Regions from separate parts of the Cobetia sp. ICG0124 genome, predicted to be linked through region 2. Evidence: predicted binding sites of a transcription regulator. Region 2 holds the regulator's gene; each other region holds the start of a gene.
The links. Region 2 encodes sigma-54, which starts transcription at its own class of promoters, with help from an activator protein. Its sites were predicted from a motif close to TGGCACNNNNNTTGCTNT; they were not measured.
Positions count from the first base shown of each region.

Region 1: the regulator sigma-54 is predicted to act here: its motif matches at 2,069-2,086, upstream of CU110_RS13585 (NarK family nitrate/nitrite MFS transporter).
Region 3: the regulator sigma-54 is predicted to act here: its motif matches at 2,109-2,126, upstream of CU110_RS15225 (amino acid ABC transporter substrate-binding protein).
Region 4: the regulator sigma-54 is predicted to act here: its motif matches at 1,613-1,630, upstream of CU110_RS04165 (HAD-IIB family hydrolase).

Region 1 is NZ_CP024893.1:2,929,470-2,933,679, forward strand. Features, by position in the region: gene CU110_RS13570 (TetR/AcrR family transcriptional regulator) at 1-80, opposite strand, end outside; gene CU110_RS13575 (CmpA/NrtA family ABC transporter substrate-binding protein) at 172-1,380, opposite strand; gene CU110_RS13580 (ANTAR domain-containing protein) at 1,431-2,006, opposite strand; gene CU110_RS13585 (NarK family nitrate/nitrite MFS transporter) at 2,245-3,603, shown strand; gene CU110_RS15850 (hypothetical protein) at 3,629-3,796, opposite strand; gene CU110_RS13590 (N-acetyltransferase) at 3,838-4,210, opposite strand, start outside.
Region 2 is NZ_CP024893.1:2,611,216-2,615,425, forward strand. Features, by position in the region: gene lptA (lipopolysaccharide transport periplasmic protein LptA) at 1-141, shown strand, start outside; gene lptB (LPS export ABC transporter ATP-binding protein) at 138-878, shown strand; gene CU110_RS12260 (RNA polymerase factor sigma-54) at 1,030-2,478, shown strand; gene raiA (ribosome-associated translation inhibitor RaiA) at 2,685-2,993, shown strand; gene CU110_RS12270 (PTS sugar transporter subunit IIA) at 3,003-3,473, shown strand; gene rapZ (RNase adapter RapZ) at 3,520-4,210, shown strand, end outside.
Region 3 is NZ_CP024893.1:3,252,710-3,256,919, forward strand. Features, by position in the region: gene CU110_RS15220 (amino acid ABC transporter permease) at 1-871, opposite strand, end outside; gene CU110_RS15225 (amino acid ABC transporter substrate-binding protein) at 997-2,022, opposite strand; gene speE (polyamine aminopropyltransferase) at 2,320-3,183, opposite strand; gene CU110_RS15235 (VanZ family protein) at 3,217-3,588, opposite strand; gene hemE (uroporphyrinogen decarboxylase) at 3,591-4,210, opposite strand, start outside.
Region 4 is NZ_CP024893.1:914,485-918,694, forward strand. Features, by position in the region: partial or broken gene CU110_RS16540 (TRAP transporter small permease) at 1-38, shown strand, start outside; gene CU110_RS04160 (TRAP transporter large permease subunit) at 108-1,409, shown strand; gene CU110_RS04165 (HAD-IIB family hydrolase) at 1,714-2,610, shown strand; gene CU110_RS04170 (glycosyl transferase) at 2,652-3,863, shown strand; gene CU110_RS04175 (sugar phosphorylase) at 3,944-4,210, opposite strand, start outside.

The sequences.
Region 1 (4,210 bases), 320 kb from region 2:
TTGAGAGCGAAGATCTTTTCGGCGGCGAGCAGGATGCGGCCGACATTATCCTTGCGAATCTGAGACTTGCGAGTGGTCATGCGATCCCCTGACGCGGTGCTGGCAGTGGGATGAGAATATCATAACCGCACTGCCAACATGCCTGAGCCGACAGGTTTCGCGCCAGCGGTGTCATTCGAAGACCGCCCCATCGATGAAGCCATCCGCCGGCATCGGCACCTGGCCCGCCTCTCCGCTCAGCCACCAGGGCGCCGGATGCGTGCCTTCGCTGCGCTCATCCGCCACCGGCACCACCATGCCCAGCTTGCGGGCTGCGCTGCGGTAGAGGTCCGGGCGTACGCAGCGTGCCAGGGTCGCTTCGAGGTCATTGTCGCTGACTCCCTCGAGATGCCCCCAGCGCTGCATCTGGGCGGCATACCAGCGGGTCTGCGAGCGCCACGGGAAGTTGGCCGCATAGCGATGGAAGATGGTCCAGCCGGGATTTTCCCGCTGGAACGCCTCCACCGACTGCTCGACATCCACATCGCGCAGTCCACGCGCCACCACCGAAAGCGGCACTTCCTGCATGCCTTCATCATGCAGCCACTGCGCGGCCTGCTCACGGTTGCCCGGGCGGTCCAGCCAGGCACAGGCCTTGAGCAGCGCACGAATCAGCGCCTGATGCGCCAGCGGGTGCTGCTCCGCCCAGTCCTCGCGCACGCCCAGCACCTTTTCCTGTCCGAAGCGCCAGATATCATGACTGCCCGCCACCACCTGCCCCATGCCCTGCACGGCGGCCAGACTGTTCCAGGGCTCTCCGACACAGAAGCCGTCCAGCGCGCCACTTGCCAGCTGGGCGGCCATCAACGGCGGGGCCACCGCACGCATCTCGATGTCGCGATTCGGGTCGATCCCGCCGGCCGCCAGCCAGTAACGCAGCAGATAGCGGTGCGAGGAGAAGGGATGCACGCTGGCAAGCTTGAGCGCCGCCTCCCCACGCTCGCGGCGCGCCTGCACGTGCGCCGCCAGCGCCCGAGACACCGCCAGCGGAGAGCCCAGGTCATGCCCCTCCTCGGCCAGCGCCGCCATCAGGGCCCGCGACAGGGTGATGGAGTTGCCGCCCAGATTGAGCGTCATCGCGCTGATCACCGGTGTGGCGCGGCCATCCAGCCCCAGGGTCGAGGTCAGCGGCATCAGCGCCAGCATCTGCGCGCCCTGCAACACGCCGGTCTGCAGGTCATCGCGCAGTGCCGCCCACGACGGCTGCCACTTGAGCGTCACGGCCAGCCCCTCCTCACGGAAGAACCCCTGACGCTCCGCCACCACCAGAGGAGCCGCGTCATTGAGCGGCATCAACCCCAGCGTCAACTGATGGCCATTGAGAAGAGAATCACTGAGCATCACATCCACCTTTTGAACGATCGAAAGAGAAGGACATCACGAGACTCGGCTCAGTGCCGACGCGACGCCTTGAGCAGCTCATCGGCCAGCTCGTGCAATGCCAGACGCCGATTCATCGCGGTCTTGCGCAGATATTGGTAGGCCGCATCCTCCCCCAGTCCGCGACTCTCCATCACCAGCGCCTTGGCGCGATCCACGCTGCGCCGCTGTATCAGAGTGGTCTGGGTGCGATTGAGTTCGCCCTTGAGGGCACGGTGAGCCTCGAAGCTGGTGATGGCCACCTCGACCATGCTGCGCACCATCGCCGGCATGACGTGATCCACCACGTAAGCGGACACGCCGGCGCCAGCCGCCTGGCGCACCAGGTCCGGCGCGTCCTCACTGGCCAGCATGATCATCGGCTTGGGATAGTGACGCCCCAGCTGGCCGAGGTGCTCGAGGGTGTCACGGCTGGGCAGGTCGGCGTCGATGATCACGGCATCCGGCTGATGGTGCTGCACCAGCGCATGCAGGTCCTCGTGTTCATCGACCCGCAGCGCCACCTCGAAGCCGGCGCTCAACAGCGCCTGCTCCAGAGCGGCGGAACGCTCGCTGCGCACATCGACGATCAACACGGTCACGGGCATATCAGGCTTCCTTGGCCAAGCCCTTGATATGACGGGGGTTGGACGCACAACACCCCCGCAAGTGGCGCGCTACTTGCTTTGCATCATCCATGACGTGGACCAGGCTCCCGGGAGTACGAGTGCGTCGAACCAGGCCCCTCAATGACGAGGCGCCCCGCTGTCGTTCACAGCTGTTCGACCACCCGTCGTGCGCCGAGACCCTGGCGTCCGGCACCGACGCTGTACCAGGAGCCCACTCATGGATATTCGCAACAAGGCCAGCCGTATCCGGCTGTTCAGCTTCAATACCCCGCAGATGCGCGCCTTCCACATGTCGTGGTTCGCCTTCCACGTCTGCTTCTTCGGCTGGTTCGGCATCGCGCCCTTGATGGCCGTGGTGCGCGATGACCTCGGCCTGACCAAGACCCAGATCGGCAACACCATCATCGCCTCCGTCGCCATCACGGTGATCGTGCGACTTGCCATCGGCGTGCTGTGTGATCGCATCGGGCCACGCAAGGCCTACACCTGGCTGCTGTGCCTCGGCTCTCTGCCGGTGATGTGCATCGGCTTCGCCGACAGCTTCGAATCCTTCTTCCTCGCCCGTCTGGCCATCGGTGCCATCGGCGCGTCCTTCGTCATCACCCAGTACCATACCTCCGTGATGTTCGGCCCCAACGTGGTCGGCACCGCCAATGCCACCACCGCCGGCTGGGGCAACCTGGGCGGCGGCACCACCCAGATGCTGATGCCGCTGGTGATGGCCGGCCTGCTGATGCTGGGCGTCGAGCAGACCCTGGGCTGGCGTCTGGCGATGGTCGTGCCGGGCATCGTGCTGTTCCTCACCGGGATCGCCTACTACTTCTTCACCCAGGATGCGCCGGACGGCAACTTCAGCGAGCTGCGTGAGCGTGGGGAGCTGCCGAAAGCCGAGAAGGAATACAGCATGCGCGCCACCTTCGGCGCGGCGGCTCGCGACATCCGTGTCTGGGCCCTGTTCCTCGTCTACGGCGCCTGCTTCGGGGTCGAGCTGACCATCAACAACGTCGCCGCCATCTACTTCTTCGATCACTTCGACCTCGATCTCGCCACCGCCGGCCTCATCGCGGGCCTGTTCGGCCTGATGAACCTGTTCGCGCGCACCCTGGGCGGCGTCTTCTCCGACCTGTTCGCCCGTCAGTCCGGCCTCAAGGGTCGCGTGCGCTGGCTGTTCATCGCGCTGCTGTGTGAAGGCGTGGCGCTGGTCGGCTTCGCCCAGATGGAAACCCTCGCGGTGGCCATCGGCATCATGCTGGTGTTCAGCCTGTTCGTGCAGATGGCGGAAGGCGCCACCTTCGGGATCGTGCCCTTCGTCAATCGCAAGGCACTGGGCGCGGTGGCCGGTATCGTCGGCGCGGGCGGCAACGCGGGGGCTGTCGCCGCGGGTTTCCTGTTCCGCAGTGAAGAACTGACCTACCAGGAAGGCCTGATGTATCTGGGCATGGGCGTGATCGTGATCTCGCTGTTCGCCCTGCTGGTGCGCTTCAGCGCCGCCACCGAGGCCGAGGAAGGCCGCGCCTATGAAGCCGCCGTCGCGGAACGCAAGCAGCAGAGCGACCAGCAGCCCGTGTCTGTCTGAGCCTGTCTCTTCCTACGGCCAGCCATCAGCTGTCGGTGGCGTTCTCGACGCTGTCACCGGCGTCTTCCACGGCGTTGTCCATCTTCTCGCCAGCCTTCTCCATCGGGCCCTCGTCCTCGCAACCGGCGAGTGACAGGCCACCGAGACCCAGCATGGCAATCATCAGCGAACTACCCAGAGTCTTGAGCTTCATGATGTCTCTCCTTGAATCATCGGTCGGGATAACGCCCCGGCTCAGAGGCCCAGGTCAGAGAAACCATGGTCGAAGAGCACCTCGCCTCCCAGCCCCGCCAGATAGTCCGGCACCAGCTCGATGGCCACGAAGGCGCCAGGCACATCCTCGTGATGGCAATAAAGGCCGTAATGGCGCGCCGGATGAAAGCCCAGATGTGCATAGAACTCGGCATGACCCGCCGCCACCACGGCGCCCGCTCCCAGCAGACGACAACGCTTGACCGCCGAGATCACCAGCCGCTTGCCGATGCCATGACGCTGGTGCTGGGGCAACACCGCCAGAGGCGCCAATGCCATCAGCACGCGCCCCGGACAGCCGGAGAGTTCCACGCGCGAGGCCATCACATGCCCCAGCAGCCCTCCTTCGCCTTCA
Region 2 (4,210 bases):
ACCATTCGCTACCACGCGCTGGAACGTCGGGTGGAACTGGTCGGCGATGCCCGTCTGGAGAAAGGCGATGACACCTTCGAAGGTGGCTACGTGGAATACTTCCTGGACAAGCGCCAGGTCAATGCCAGCAATGGCACATGACTGCTGCCAGCCCACGTACCCTCAGCGCTCGTCATCTGGCCAAGGCCTACAAGGGTCGCAAGGTCGTCAAGGACATCTCGCTGGAAATCCGCCAGGGTGACATCGTAGGCCTGCTGGGCCCCAACGGGGCCGGCAAGACGACCTCGTTCTACATGATCGTCGGCCTCGTGCGCTCGGATGCCGGTAGCGTGACCATCGATGACCACGACCTGTCCGGCGCCGCCATGCATCAGCGGGCTCGCGCCGGCATCGGCTATCTGCCCCAGGAAGCCTCGATCTTCCGCAAGCTCTCGGTATCCGACAACATCATGGCGATCCTCGAGACGCGCAAGGACCTGGATCGCAACGGACGCAAGGCACGCCTGGAGGAGCTGCTCAACGAGTTCAGCATCACGCATATTCGTGACAGTGCCGGCATGAGCCTTTCCGGCGGGGAGCGCCGCCGCGTGGAGATCGCTCGCGCACTGGCCACCGAGCCAGACTTCGTGCTGCTCGATGAGCCGTTTGCCGGCGTGGACCCCATCTCGGTGGGCGAGATCAAGAGCATCGTGCGCCAGCTGCGCGACCGCGGTATCGGGGTGCTGATCACCGACCACAACGTGCGCGAGACACTCGACATCTGCGATACCGCCTACATCGTGGGCGATGGTCAGATCATCGCGCATGGCGACGCCGACACCATCCTCGCCAACCAGCAGGTGCGTGATGTCTACCTGGGCCATGAGTTCAAGCTCTAGTGCCACACCTCACTCGAACGCATGACGTCCATACCACCTTGGTGGCAACATGGCATGCAAGTTGCTTGAATATTCTCGACTGCCCCTTGTCAGTGCCCCGACCCACGGTATAGCGTAGATGCACGTTCCTTTGCCGTGAATGACAGACCCCATGAAACCCACCTTGCAGCTTCGACTCGGCACTTCCCTGACCATGACCCCGCAACTTCAGCAAGCGATCCAGCTGCTGCAGTTGTCGACGCTGGACCTGCGTCAGGAGATACAGCAGGCGCTTGAGTCAAACCCCATGCTGGAGCTTGACGAGGAATACGAGTCGCTGGATGTCGCGGAGACACAGGACAAGAGCGAGATCTCCACCTCCGAGACCAACAGCGAGATTCCTGAAGAATACCCTCTCGACAGTGACTGGTCGGACCTCTACCAGGATCACGCAGGCAGCCTGACCAGTTCCGGCAGCGGAAGCTCGAGCGAGGACGGGCCGGACTTCGATCGCAACACCAGTGTCGAAAGCCTGCAGGACCACCTGCGCTGGCAGCTGGCGATGACGGACCTCGATGCACGTGAACGCCAGATGGCGGAGAGTCTGATCGATGCGGTGGATGGGGCCGGCTACCTGAGCATGAGCCTGGACGAACTGGTCGATGGCCTGCGAGGTCAGGGACTGCCCGGCCTCAAGGCGTCGGAACTCGAGCAGGTCCTGCTGCGCCTTCAGCAGTTCGATCCCACCGGTGTGTTCGCTCGAGACCTGCGCGAATGTCTGCTGCTGCAGCTGGCCCTGCTGCCGGACGATCTGCCGCTGCTGGCCCAGGCCCGCCGTCTGGTGCGGCAATTCCTCGAGGCACTGGGCAATGACGATCGCAAGCTGCTCAAGCGTCGCCTGAGCCTGGATGATGATGAGCTGGATCACGTCATTCGTCTGGTACGGGCGCTCGACCCGCGCCCGGCGTCCGCCTGGGGCGAGCCTGCCAGTGATTACGTCATCCCGGACCTGCTGGTCCGTCATACGCGTCACGGCTGGCAGGTCGAGCTCAACCCGGAAGCGCTGCCCAAGCTGCGTATCCAGCCGGAATATGCCGCCCTCATCAAGCGGGCCGACAAGTCCGCGGACAACACCTTCCTCAAGGACAATCTTCAGGAAGCCCGCTGGCTGATGAAGAGCCTGTCCTCACGCAATGACACCCTGCTCAAGGTGGGCCGCGAGATCATGGCGCGCCAGATCGACTTCCTCGAGCAGGGGGAAGAAGGCATGAAGCCGCTGATCCTCGCCAACATCGCGGAAGTGGTCGAGATGCACGAATCCACCATCTCGCGGGTGACCACCCAGAAATATATCCACACCCCGAGAGGCGTGTTCGAACTCAAGTTCTTCTTCTCGAGTCAGGTGGGTGGCAGCGGCAACGGTGACGCGCATTCCAGCACCGCGATCCGCGCGCGCATTCGCAAGCTGATCTCGGAAGAACCGGCGCGCAAGCCATTGTCCGACTCACGCCTGGTGGATCTGCTGGCCAGTGATGGCATCGAGGTAGCGCGCCGGACGGTCGCCAAGTATCGCGAGGCCATGGGCATCCCCTCCTCCAGCGAGCGCAAGCGCTTGGCGTGATGCTCATGAAGAACCTGCTGATATCCCTCGCTGGGTTGAAGACAAGCCTTGCCCCACGATGCAGCGCAGCGTTGATCTTTGTTCAAAGCTTGGGCATTGTCGGGGTAGACGCTCGGTACACCGTGGCCGCGCGTTCAATCAGGGTTTGCTCGCAGTCAAAAAGGGTTACAATTCAAAGGCAACCCGCTGGATAAAGGAGCGTGTCCATGCAAGTGAATATCACCGGGCATCATGTGGAACTCACCGATCCTCTCCGCGATTATGTCAACGAGAAGCTCGCTCGCCTCGAACGGCATTACGACAACATCACCAATGTTCAGGTGACACTGTCGATCGAGAAGGAACGCCAACAGGCTGCCTGCACCCTGCACGCCGCTGGCGCCGACCTCCATGCCCTGGCAGAAGACCCCAACATGTACGCTGCCATCGACGCGCTCGCCGACAAGCTGGACCGCCAGCTGGTCAAACACAAGGAAAAGTCCCAGGCTCGCTCTCAGGGCACCGGGACCCGTTGACCTTCTGCCATGACACTTGATCAGATCCTTCCCCCCGAGCGCACGCTCTACGGCGTCCCCGGGGGGAGCAAGAAGCGGGTGCTGGAATTCTTCAGCACCTTCATTGCTCAGAACATTCCCAGCCTGGACAGCCAGGAAGTCTTCTCGCGCCTGATCGGGCGCGAGAGACTGGGTTCGACGGGTATCGGCCACGGCGTGGCCGTGCCACATGCACGCAGTCCACACTGCAAGACCCCCATCGCGGCGTTCATGAAGCTCGGTGACCCCATCGACTTTGACGCCATCGATGGCGAACCCATCGATCTGCTGTTCGTGCTGCTGGTCCCCGAGGAGGCAGATGACACCCATCTCACTCTGCTCGGCCAGGTGGCGGAACTGCTCAACTCGCCCACCAACCGGGCAGCATTGCGCCAGGCAGACAGTCAGCGAGCATTGTTCGATGCCCTGACCTCGGCCATCGCCGAATTGCCGGCGCGCTGAACCTCCGCTTTCACCTCATGCTGACCTCGCCCTGGGAGAGCACTCCATGAAGATCGTGATCATCAGTGGTCGCTCCGGTTCCGGCAAATCGATTGCCCTCCAGGCGCTGGAAGACATTGGCTACTATGCCATCGACAATCTGCCCGGCATGCTGCTGGCACCATTGGTCGAGCAGCTGGAAAAGGACAGCCCCACCCGCCGGCGCATCGCGGTCTCCATTGACGCGCGCAACCTCCCCGATGCCCTGAGTCGCTTCCCCGAACTGCTCGACAGCGTTCGTCAGAGCGGCATGGATGTGCAGGTCGTCTACCTGACCACGGACTCCCGTGTCCTGCTCGAACGCTATTCCGCGACCCGCCGCCGTCATCCGCTGACCCGTGACAATGACCGCACGCTGGCCGAGGCCATCGAGATCGAGCAGCAGACACTGGCCCCGATTCGTCAGAAGGCGGATCTGGTCATCGACTCGACCAACCTCAGCGTGCATGACCTGCGCTCGCGCATCACCGAACAGGTCGCGCAGCACAGCTCTCGTCATCTGACACTCACCTTCGAGTCCTTCGGCTTCAAGCATGGCGTGCCGACCGATGCCGACATGGTGTTCGATGCCCGCTGCCTGCCCAACCCCTACTGGGACATCAATCTGCGCAGCGATACCGGTCGTGATGACAGCGTGGCGGAATTCCTGCAGCGCTACCCGGACGTCAAGGCGATGCAGGATGACATCGCCGGCTGGC
Region 3 (4,210 bases), 640 kb from region 2:
GTACCGCCTCGATGCCGGAACGCACGATCTCGGCGATGAACGCCGCGGTGTACACCGACAGCGCGACCCACAGGGCGAGGAACTCGGGAACGACCGTGATGCCGCCACGGAAGTTGAAGCCCTTGAGTTCCGGCAGCTCCCAGCTCAGCGGCATGCCCATCGCGAAGTAGGCCAGCAGCGGCGCCACGATGATCAGGCCGAGCGAGATCCAGCCCGCCGGCAAGCGCTGACCGGTACGGGCCTGACGCTGGCGGTTCCAGTAGCTGAAGATGCCGCTGGCGACGACGGCCAGCACGAACACGGCAATCACCACCGAGAAGCCGCTGGAGGTGATCGGTGCCGGCACGAACAGACCGCGCACGTTGAGGAAGAAGGCCTCGCCCAGCGACAGCGAACCTCGCGGACTCGGCAGAGTGCGAAGAACGGCGAAGTACCAGAAGAAGATCTGCAGCAGCAGGGGAATGTTGCGGAAGACTTCGATATAGACCGCCGCCAGCCGCGAGATCAGCCAGTTGGGGGAGAGACGGGCGATCCCCATGATGAAGCCGATCACGGTGGCCGCGATGACGCCCAGTGCGGATACCAGCAGGGTGTTGAGCAGACCGACGATGAAGGTATCGCCATAGGTGGACTGCTCGGAATAGTCGATCAGACTTTGCAGAATGCCAAAGCCTGCGGTGTTGTCCAGGAAGGCAAAGCCGGTGGTGATGCCACGGCTTTCGAGGTTGGTCAGGGTATTGCTGACGATGATCGCCAACACGCCGAACACGCCTGCCAGCATCAGAAGTTGGAAGATCAGTGCTCGCTTGGCCGGGTCACGCCAGAATGGCGGCTTGACCGTGGCCGGCGGGCGAGAAGCAGGTTGTGTCATACAGGCAATCTCCGCCGGAAAGCTATGCGACTTCCGCCTGCCGCCCTATCGAACGGCAGATCAGTTATCTCTCGGCACTCGAGGAAAGGATCACGGGGAACAGACCAAGCCGGCGAGCCGAGGCATCAGCGAACGGGCGGTGCGTACTGGACGCCGCCGTCGGTCCACAGCGCGTTCAGACCACGCTCGATCCCCAGAGCGGAACCAGTGCCGACATTGCGCTCGAACATCTGCCCGTAGTTGCCCACCTGCTTGATGACCTGATAGGCCCAGTCAGCCGGGAGCCCCATGGCTTCGCCGTAGTTGCCATCGGCACCGACCAGACGCGCGACATTGGGATTGGTATCCGACTTCTTGGCTTCGATGTTGTCGGAGGTCAGACCCATCTCTTCGGCGTTGATCTGAGCGAACAGGGTCCATTTGACGATGTTGAACCACTGGTCATCGCCCTGACGGACGACGGGGCCCAGCGGCTCCTTGGAGATGACTTCCGGCAGTACCATGGCGGAGGCCGGATCGGAGAGCTTGATGCGCAGGGCGTAGAGCTGGGACTGGTCGGAGGTCAGGACGTCACAGCGGCCCGCTTCGAAGCCCTTGACGGTCTGGTCGGAGGTGTCGAAGACGACCGGCTCGAAGGACATCTCGTTGAGGCGGAAATAATCCGCCAGGTTCAACTCGGTGGTGGTACCGGACTGGATACAGACCGCCGCGCCATCCAGCTCCTTGGCACTGGAGACCCCCAGGTCCTTGCTGACCATGAAGCCCTGGCCGTCGTAATAGTTCACGCCGGCGAAGTTGAGGCCCAGAGACGTGTCACGCGTGGCGGTCCAGGTGGTATTGCGCGACAGGACATCGATTTCACCGGACTGCAGCGCGGTGAAGCGTTCCTTGGCCGTCAGCGGGACGTAGCGCACCTTGCTGGCATCACCCAGCACAGCCGCCGCGACACCACGGCAGACATCGACATCCAGGCCCTGCCAGTTGCCGGCGTCATCCGGCGCCGAGAAGCCCGGCAGACCGGTGCTGACACCACACTGGACAAAGCCCTTTTCCTTGACGCTATCCAGAGTCGCGGCACTGGCACCACTGGCTACCGAGGCAGCCAGGAGGGCGGCGCTAGCGATCAGCAGTGGCTTCTTGTTGTTATGCATCTTGAATCCCTCGCGTATGTCTGGAATCCGCTCGGAAACACCCCGAGACGGTGATGGTGCAATGCTGTGCATGGCACCCCTCGACAATAGCAAGCTCCGTTCCAATTTCCGCCTATCGTGTGATCCGCTGCGTTCAACGCTGAAAAAACAGCCGAACGGCAGTGAAAACGGCCAAACCTCCCGATGCCGACCGTCGATCATATGGCGAGACAAGCGTGCAGATAGTGGCGTCTGACGCCTCGTTCGCTTCATATCGGTGCAAAATAAAAACGGCCGTTTCATGACGAAACGGCCGTTTCAGTCTTCCAGCAGACGCTGCATGAAGGGAGGCAGTACCAGGGCGGCACGATGGCCTTCCACGGTATAGAAATCGCGCGCGAAGCTGGCCGCAGCCGCGTCTTCCTCACGGAAGGACTTCACGTCACATCCCTTGCCCGCCAGGGTGCAGCTCCACCAGCCGGACGGGTATACCGGCTGCGGGAACGGCAGGGTCGCGACGCTGTCGAAGCCCGCTTCGCCCATGTCGTTGCGCAGGTCCTTGATGATGGAGTCGGTGTGATACAGCGGCGACTCGCTTTGCTGCACCATCACCCCCCCCTGCTTGAGGATACGGTGGCAGCGCTTGAGGAAGTCGGTCTTGAACAGACCTTCCGCCGGACCGACCGGATCCGTGGAATCGACGATCAGCACGTCGATGCTCTCGTCCGGGCAGTTGTCGACCCACTTGACGCCATCCTCGAACAGCAGCTCGGCACGCGGGTCATCATTGGACTCGACCAGTGCCGGGAAGAACTGCTCGGAAGCCCGCGTGACCGCCGGATCGATGTCGATCTGGGTGACCTTCTCCACGCCCGGGTGCTTGAGCACCTCACGCAGGGTGCCACAGTCGCCCCCCCCGATGATGACGACACGCTTGGGGGCCGCGTGGGTGAACAGCGCCGGATGCGACATCATCTCGTGATAGAGGAAGTTGTCGCGGTCGGTCAGCATCACGCAGCCATCCAGCACCATCAGATTGCCGTAGGTCTCGGTGGCATAGACCTCAAGGTGCTGATAAGGCGTCTGCTCGTCATGCAGCTTGTGGCTGACCTTGAGCGAGAAGGCGCTGCCGTGGCGGTCGAAGATTTCGGTGAACCAGGAGCCATCGAGATGTTCGGTCATGAGAACCCGGGTAGAGGCCTGGCACACGGCCCGTCACAGGCGGCTCAGGCGCACCATCAGACGTCCGCCCAGGTGGCAGCCAAGCCCGGCAAGAATGCCGAGGAAATCCGCCAGCGCATCCAGCACTTCTGCCCCGCGATAGGGAATCACCAGCTGCAGCCCCTCGATGCCAACGCCCAGCAGCAGCAAGGCGGGCAGGATGACCAGACTGCTCAACCCGGCCAGCCGCGTGGTCAGTGCCAGCAAGGCGAAGGCGGAGAAATGCTGCAGCTTGTCCCAGGGGAAGGTCTGCTCCGGGTGAGGCTCGCCCGGCGTGAGCGTGCCGAACAGGATCAGCAGCAGACAGAACAGTGCCACGCACGCCCAGCCTCGCCTTGGCGCGAGGCGCTGCTCCAGCGGCGTCATGCTCAATCGCGCGCCAGCGGCGTGGCGTTGGCGGTGTCATCCTGATGATAGGCGGGGCTCAGCTCATGCAGAGCGTCCATCAGAGCATTGACGTTGCCCGGGTCAGTGAACTGGCTGATGCCATGCCCCAGGTTGAAGATGTGGCCAGGCCCCTGACCGTAGCTATCGAGAATGCGGCCGACTTCGGCACGAATCGCGGCGGGAGTGCCGAACAGCGCATTCGGGTCCAGATTGCCCTGCAAGGCCACGCGATGGCCGACGCGCGCGCGCGCATCCGACATCTCGGTGGTCCAGTCCAGCCCGACACCGTCACAACCGCTGGCGGCGATGTGCTCGAGCCACTGGCCGCCATTCTTGGTGAACAGGATCACCGGCACGCGATTGCCTTCGCTGTCAGGCTTGAGGCCAGCGACGATCTGCTCCATGTAACGCAGCGAGAACTCGAGATAGGCCGGTGTGGACAGGGTGCCGCCCCAGGTATCGAAGATCTGCACTGCCTGGGCACCCGCCGCGATCTGGGCGTTCAGGTAATCGGTGACGGCCTGAGCGAGGGTGTCGAGCAACTGATGCATGGCTTCCGGGCTGGAATACATCAGGCCTTTCACGTGGCGGAAGTCCTTGC
Region 4 (4,210 bases), 1.6 Mb from region 2:
TGTTCGCGCTGGCGGTGATGACCCTGCAGGCGCTGTGGCATCTCTACCAGACCTTCTTCTCTCCCCGTCCGCCCGAAGGGGGAAGTGACGCACAAGGAGCAGCGCTGATGGATATCGCAACGGCTACCATGCTGCTGGTCGGCGGCATCTTCGCGCTGCTGGTCACCGGCCTGCCGCTGGCCTTCGTCACCGGCCTGGTCGCGCTGGCCTACACCTTCGGCTGGTTCGGCCCGATGGCGCTGCCGCTGGTCACCAGTCGTGTCTATGGCTTCGTCACCGAGTATTCGCTGGTGGCGGTGCCGATGTTCGTGTTGATGGCCTCGCTGCTGGATCGCTCGGGGATCGCCAAGGACCTGTTCAATGCCATGCGCGTGATGGCAGGTCGCCTGCCCGGCGGCGTGGCGATCCAGACCATCGTGGTGGCGTTCTTCCTGGCGGCGATGTCCGGCATCATCGGCGGCGAGATCGTGCTGCTGGGGATTCTGGCGCTGCCGCAGATGCTCCGGCTCGGCTATGACAAGCACATCGCCATCGGCGTGGTGTGTGCCGGGGGCTCGCTGGGCACCATGATGCCGCCCTCCATCGTGCTGATCATCTATGGCCTGATCGCCAACCAGTCGATTGCCGATCTGTTCACCGCGGCGATCACCCCGGCCATCGTGCTGATGGCAAGCTATATCCTCTATGTGCTGATCCGCTGCCTGCGCAATCCCGCGCTGGGGCCGGTGATGCCCGAGGAGGAACGGCGTGCCAGCTTCCAGAGCAAGCGTGAGCTGCTCAAGGCCGTCGGCGTGCCGGCGATCATCGCGGGACTGGTGCTGGGTTCCATCTATGGTGGGGTGGCCTCGGTGACGGAGGCAGCGGCGATGGGCAGCTTCGGCGTGCTGGTGGCGGTGATGCTGCGGGGTGAATTCTCCATCACCCTGATGCAGCGTGCGCTGTCCCAGACCATGAACACCTGCGGCATGATCATCTGGATCGGTATCGGGGCGGCGGCGCTGGTCGGGGTCTACAACCTGATGGGCGGCAACCGCTTCGTGTCGAGCATGATTCTCGGCCTCGATATCCCGCCGCTGGCGATCATCATGGTGATGATGGCGATCCTGCTGCTGCTGGGGCTGTTCCTCGACTGGATCGGCATCGCGATGCTGACCCTGCCGATCTTCGTGCCGATCATCATCCAACTTGGCTATGACCCGGTATGGTTCGGCGTGCTGTTCGCGGTCAACATGCAGGTGTCCTTCCTGTCGCCTCCCTTCGGGCCTGCCGCCTTCTATCTGAAAGGCGTGGCACCGGAAGGCATCAGTCTCAAGGATATCTTCGTCTCGCTGCTGCCGTTCATCGCCATCCAGCTGTGCGTGCTGGCGATGTTGCTGCTGTGGCCGCAACTGTCACTGTGGCTGGTCTAGTCTCAACAGATGTTGCCTGATGGCCGAAGACTCGACGCCCTCGCAGATGCGAGGGCGTCGTCGTTCGTGACGACAGGTTTGCGCTGCAATGTGGCGACGCGACATGCATCAGGGGATTTGTGCTCATTGTTGGTGCAAGCAAGCCGGCGGTGAATCAGAGTTGAGAGTTGAGAGGCCAGACTGTCATTGCGACTGCACCATCTTGGCACATTCCCTGCAATGCTCTTGGCAGGCTTGCCTGGCGCAACGAGACCGCACCGCGGGGATGCCTGGCACGCTGCAGCACTTCATGAGGAGAGTTCACATGTCAGAGACTCAAGCACCGCTGTTGTTGCTGACCGACCTGGATGGCTCGCTGCTGGACCATCACGATTACTCGCCGGGTCCGGCGCGCAGCTGGCTGACCCGCCTGCGTGCTCGCGGCGCCTGGGTCGTGCCCAATACCTCCAAGACCGCGGCTGAACTCACGCCCTTGATGCGCTCGCTGGGGCTGGCGGGTCAGCCCTGGATCGCCGAGAACGGAGGCGTCGTGGCGCTGCCGGCCTCCTGGCTCAGTGCCTATCCACTGGAGGAGGCCAGTGCCCCGGATGCGCACGGCCTGTGCCGTATCGCGGTGGCCATGCCGCGCCGCGCGATTCTCGAGGTGCTGGAGGGACTGAGCGAGGAATTCGCCTTTGAAGGCTTTGCCGCGATGTCGGTGGCAAGAATCAGCGAGCTGACGGGGCTGGGAGAGGCGGATGCGGCGCTGGCGGGGGAGCGTGATGCCAGTGAACCGCTGGTATGGCAGGACGCGCCGGAGCGCCTCGAGGAGTTCCGCACGCGCCTGGCCAGCCATGGCCTCAAGCTGACGCGGGGCGGGCGTTTCCATCATGTGACGGGCGACACTGACAAGGGGGTGGCGGCGCGCTATCTGATCGCGCGCTACCGGCTCTGTGAGCGGGTGCGTCCCTGGACACTGGGCTTCGGTGATGGCGCCAATGATCTGCCATTGCTGGCCGCGGTCGACAACGCTGTCCTGATCCCCAGCGTCGGTGATACCTCACAGCGCGATCGGGAGCTTGCCGAGTATCCGCTACTGGCGGATGAACGCCGCTGTTTTCGCGCCAATCACCCCGGGCCGCAGGGATGGGTCGAGGGATTACGTCACTGGCTGGCCAATGGCCAGCCGGAAGAATGGACATCCAGAGGCCTGCGCGCCTGACGCCTGCCTGATGCGTGTCTTCGGTATGACAAGGAGCTGACATGAGCGATTTTTACCAGAATGGCATCATCACCAACTTCCATAACCTGACCGACCGTCCGGTGGAGGACCTTGAAGCGGATCTGATGCGCTTCTCCCGCAAGCGGCCGATGAGCCTGATTCTGCCCTCGCTGTATTCCGAGCTGGAAGGCCCCGCGCTCAAGCACATCGTCGATGAGCTGGCGCAGGTGCCGTATCTCAGCGAGATCGTGATCGGGCTGGATCGTGCCGACCGCGACCAGTTCGAGCATGCCAAGGAGTTCTTCTCTCACCTGCCACAGCATCACCGTATCCTGTGGAACGACGGGCCGCGCCTGCGTGCACTGGATGAAGAGCTGACCGAGCATGGTCTGGCACCGATGGAGGCCGGCAAGGGGCGCAACGTCTGGTATTGCTCCGGTTACGTGCAGTCATCAGGCATCGCCGAGGCGGTGGCACTGCATGACTGCGATATCGTCACCTATGATCGCGGCCTGCTGGCGCGTCTGATCTACCCGGTCGCCCATCCGCAGTTCAACTACGAATTCTGCAAGGGCTACTATTCGCGCATCGCCCAGGGCAAGCTCAATGGTCGCGTGGCACGTCTGATGGTCACGCCGTTGATCCGTGCGCTCAAGAAGGTCTATGGCCCGCTGCCGTATCTGGATTATCTCGACAGCTATCGTTATCCGCTGTCCGGTGAGTTCTCGATGCGCACCGACGTGCTGGCGGACATTCGCATCCCCAGCGACTGGGGGCTGGAGATCGGCGTGCTGTCCGAGGTGCATCGCAACTATTCCACCAAGCGTCTGTGCCAGGTGGACATCGCCGATGCCTATGATCACAAGCATCAGCCGCTGTCCGAGGAAGATGCGCTGGGCGGCCTCAATCGCATGAGTCTGGATATCGCCAAGGCCATGTATCGCAAGCTGGCGACGCTGGGGGTCGAGATCCATGGCGAGACTTTCCGCACCATCAAGGCGACCTACTATCGCATCGCGCTGGATCTGATCGAGACCTATTACAACGACGCCGTCATGAATGGCCTGACGGTGGATCGTCACAGCGAGGAAGCGGCAGTGGAGCTGTTCGCCGCCAACATCATGGATGCCGGCAGCGCCTTCCTCGACAACCCGCGTGACAAGCCCTTCATTCCGAGCTGGAATCGGGTGCAGTCCGCGGTGCCGGACCTGCTCGAGCGCATGCATGAAGCGGTGGAGCTGGACAACCAGTAATTGCGGCAGACACGGGAAGGTAAAACGACAACGGGGCTGCCACTGGCAGCCCCGTTGTCGTTGGCAGGCACGTCGTCAGGTCAGACGACCTCGATGGCCGGTGGGCGCACCGACTGCTCCATCAGCCAGGCGGCCTGATAGGGGCGGCGCGCCATGGCGGGGTCGAAGGCCTTGTCATGACACAGGTGGTCGGTCAACGCGAGGCCCTGCCAGCTTTCCGGCAAGGGCAGCACACGCGGCTGGTCGGTGACATTGAGGGCGAACAGCAGGCGACGTCCCTCGTGGGTGACGCGCTCGAAGACGAAGAAGTCCGGCCCCAGGTCGAACACCTGCTGATGGGCATCGGG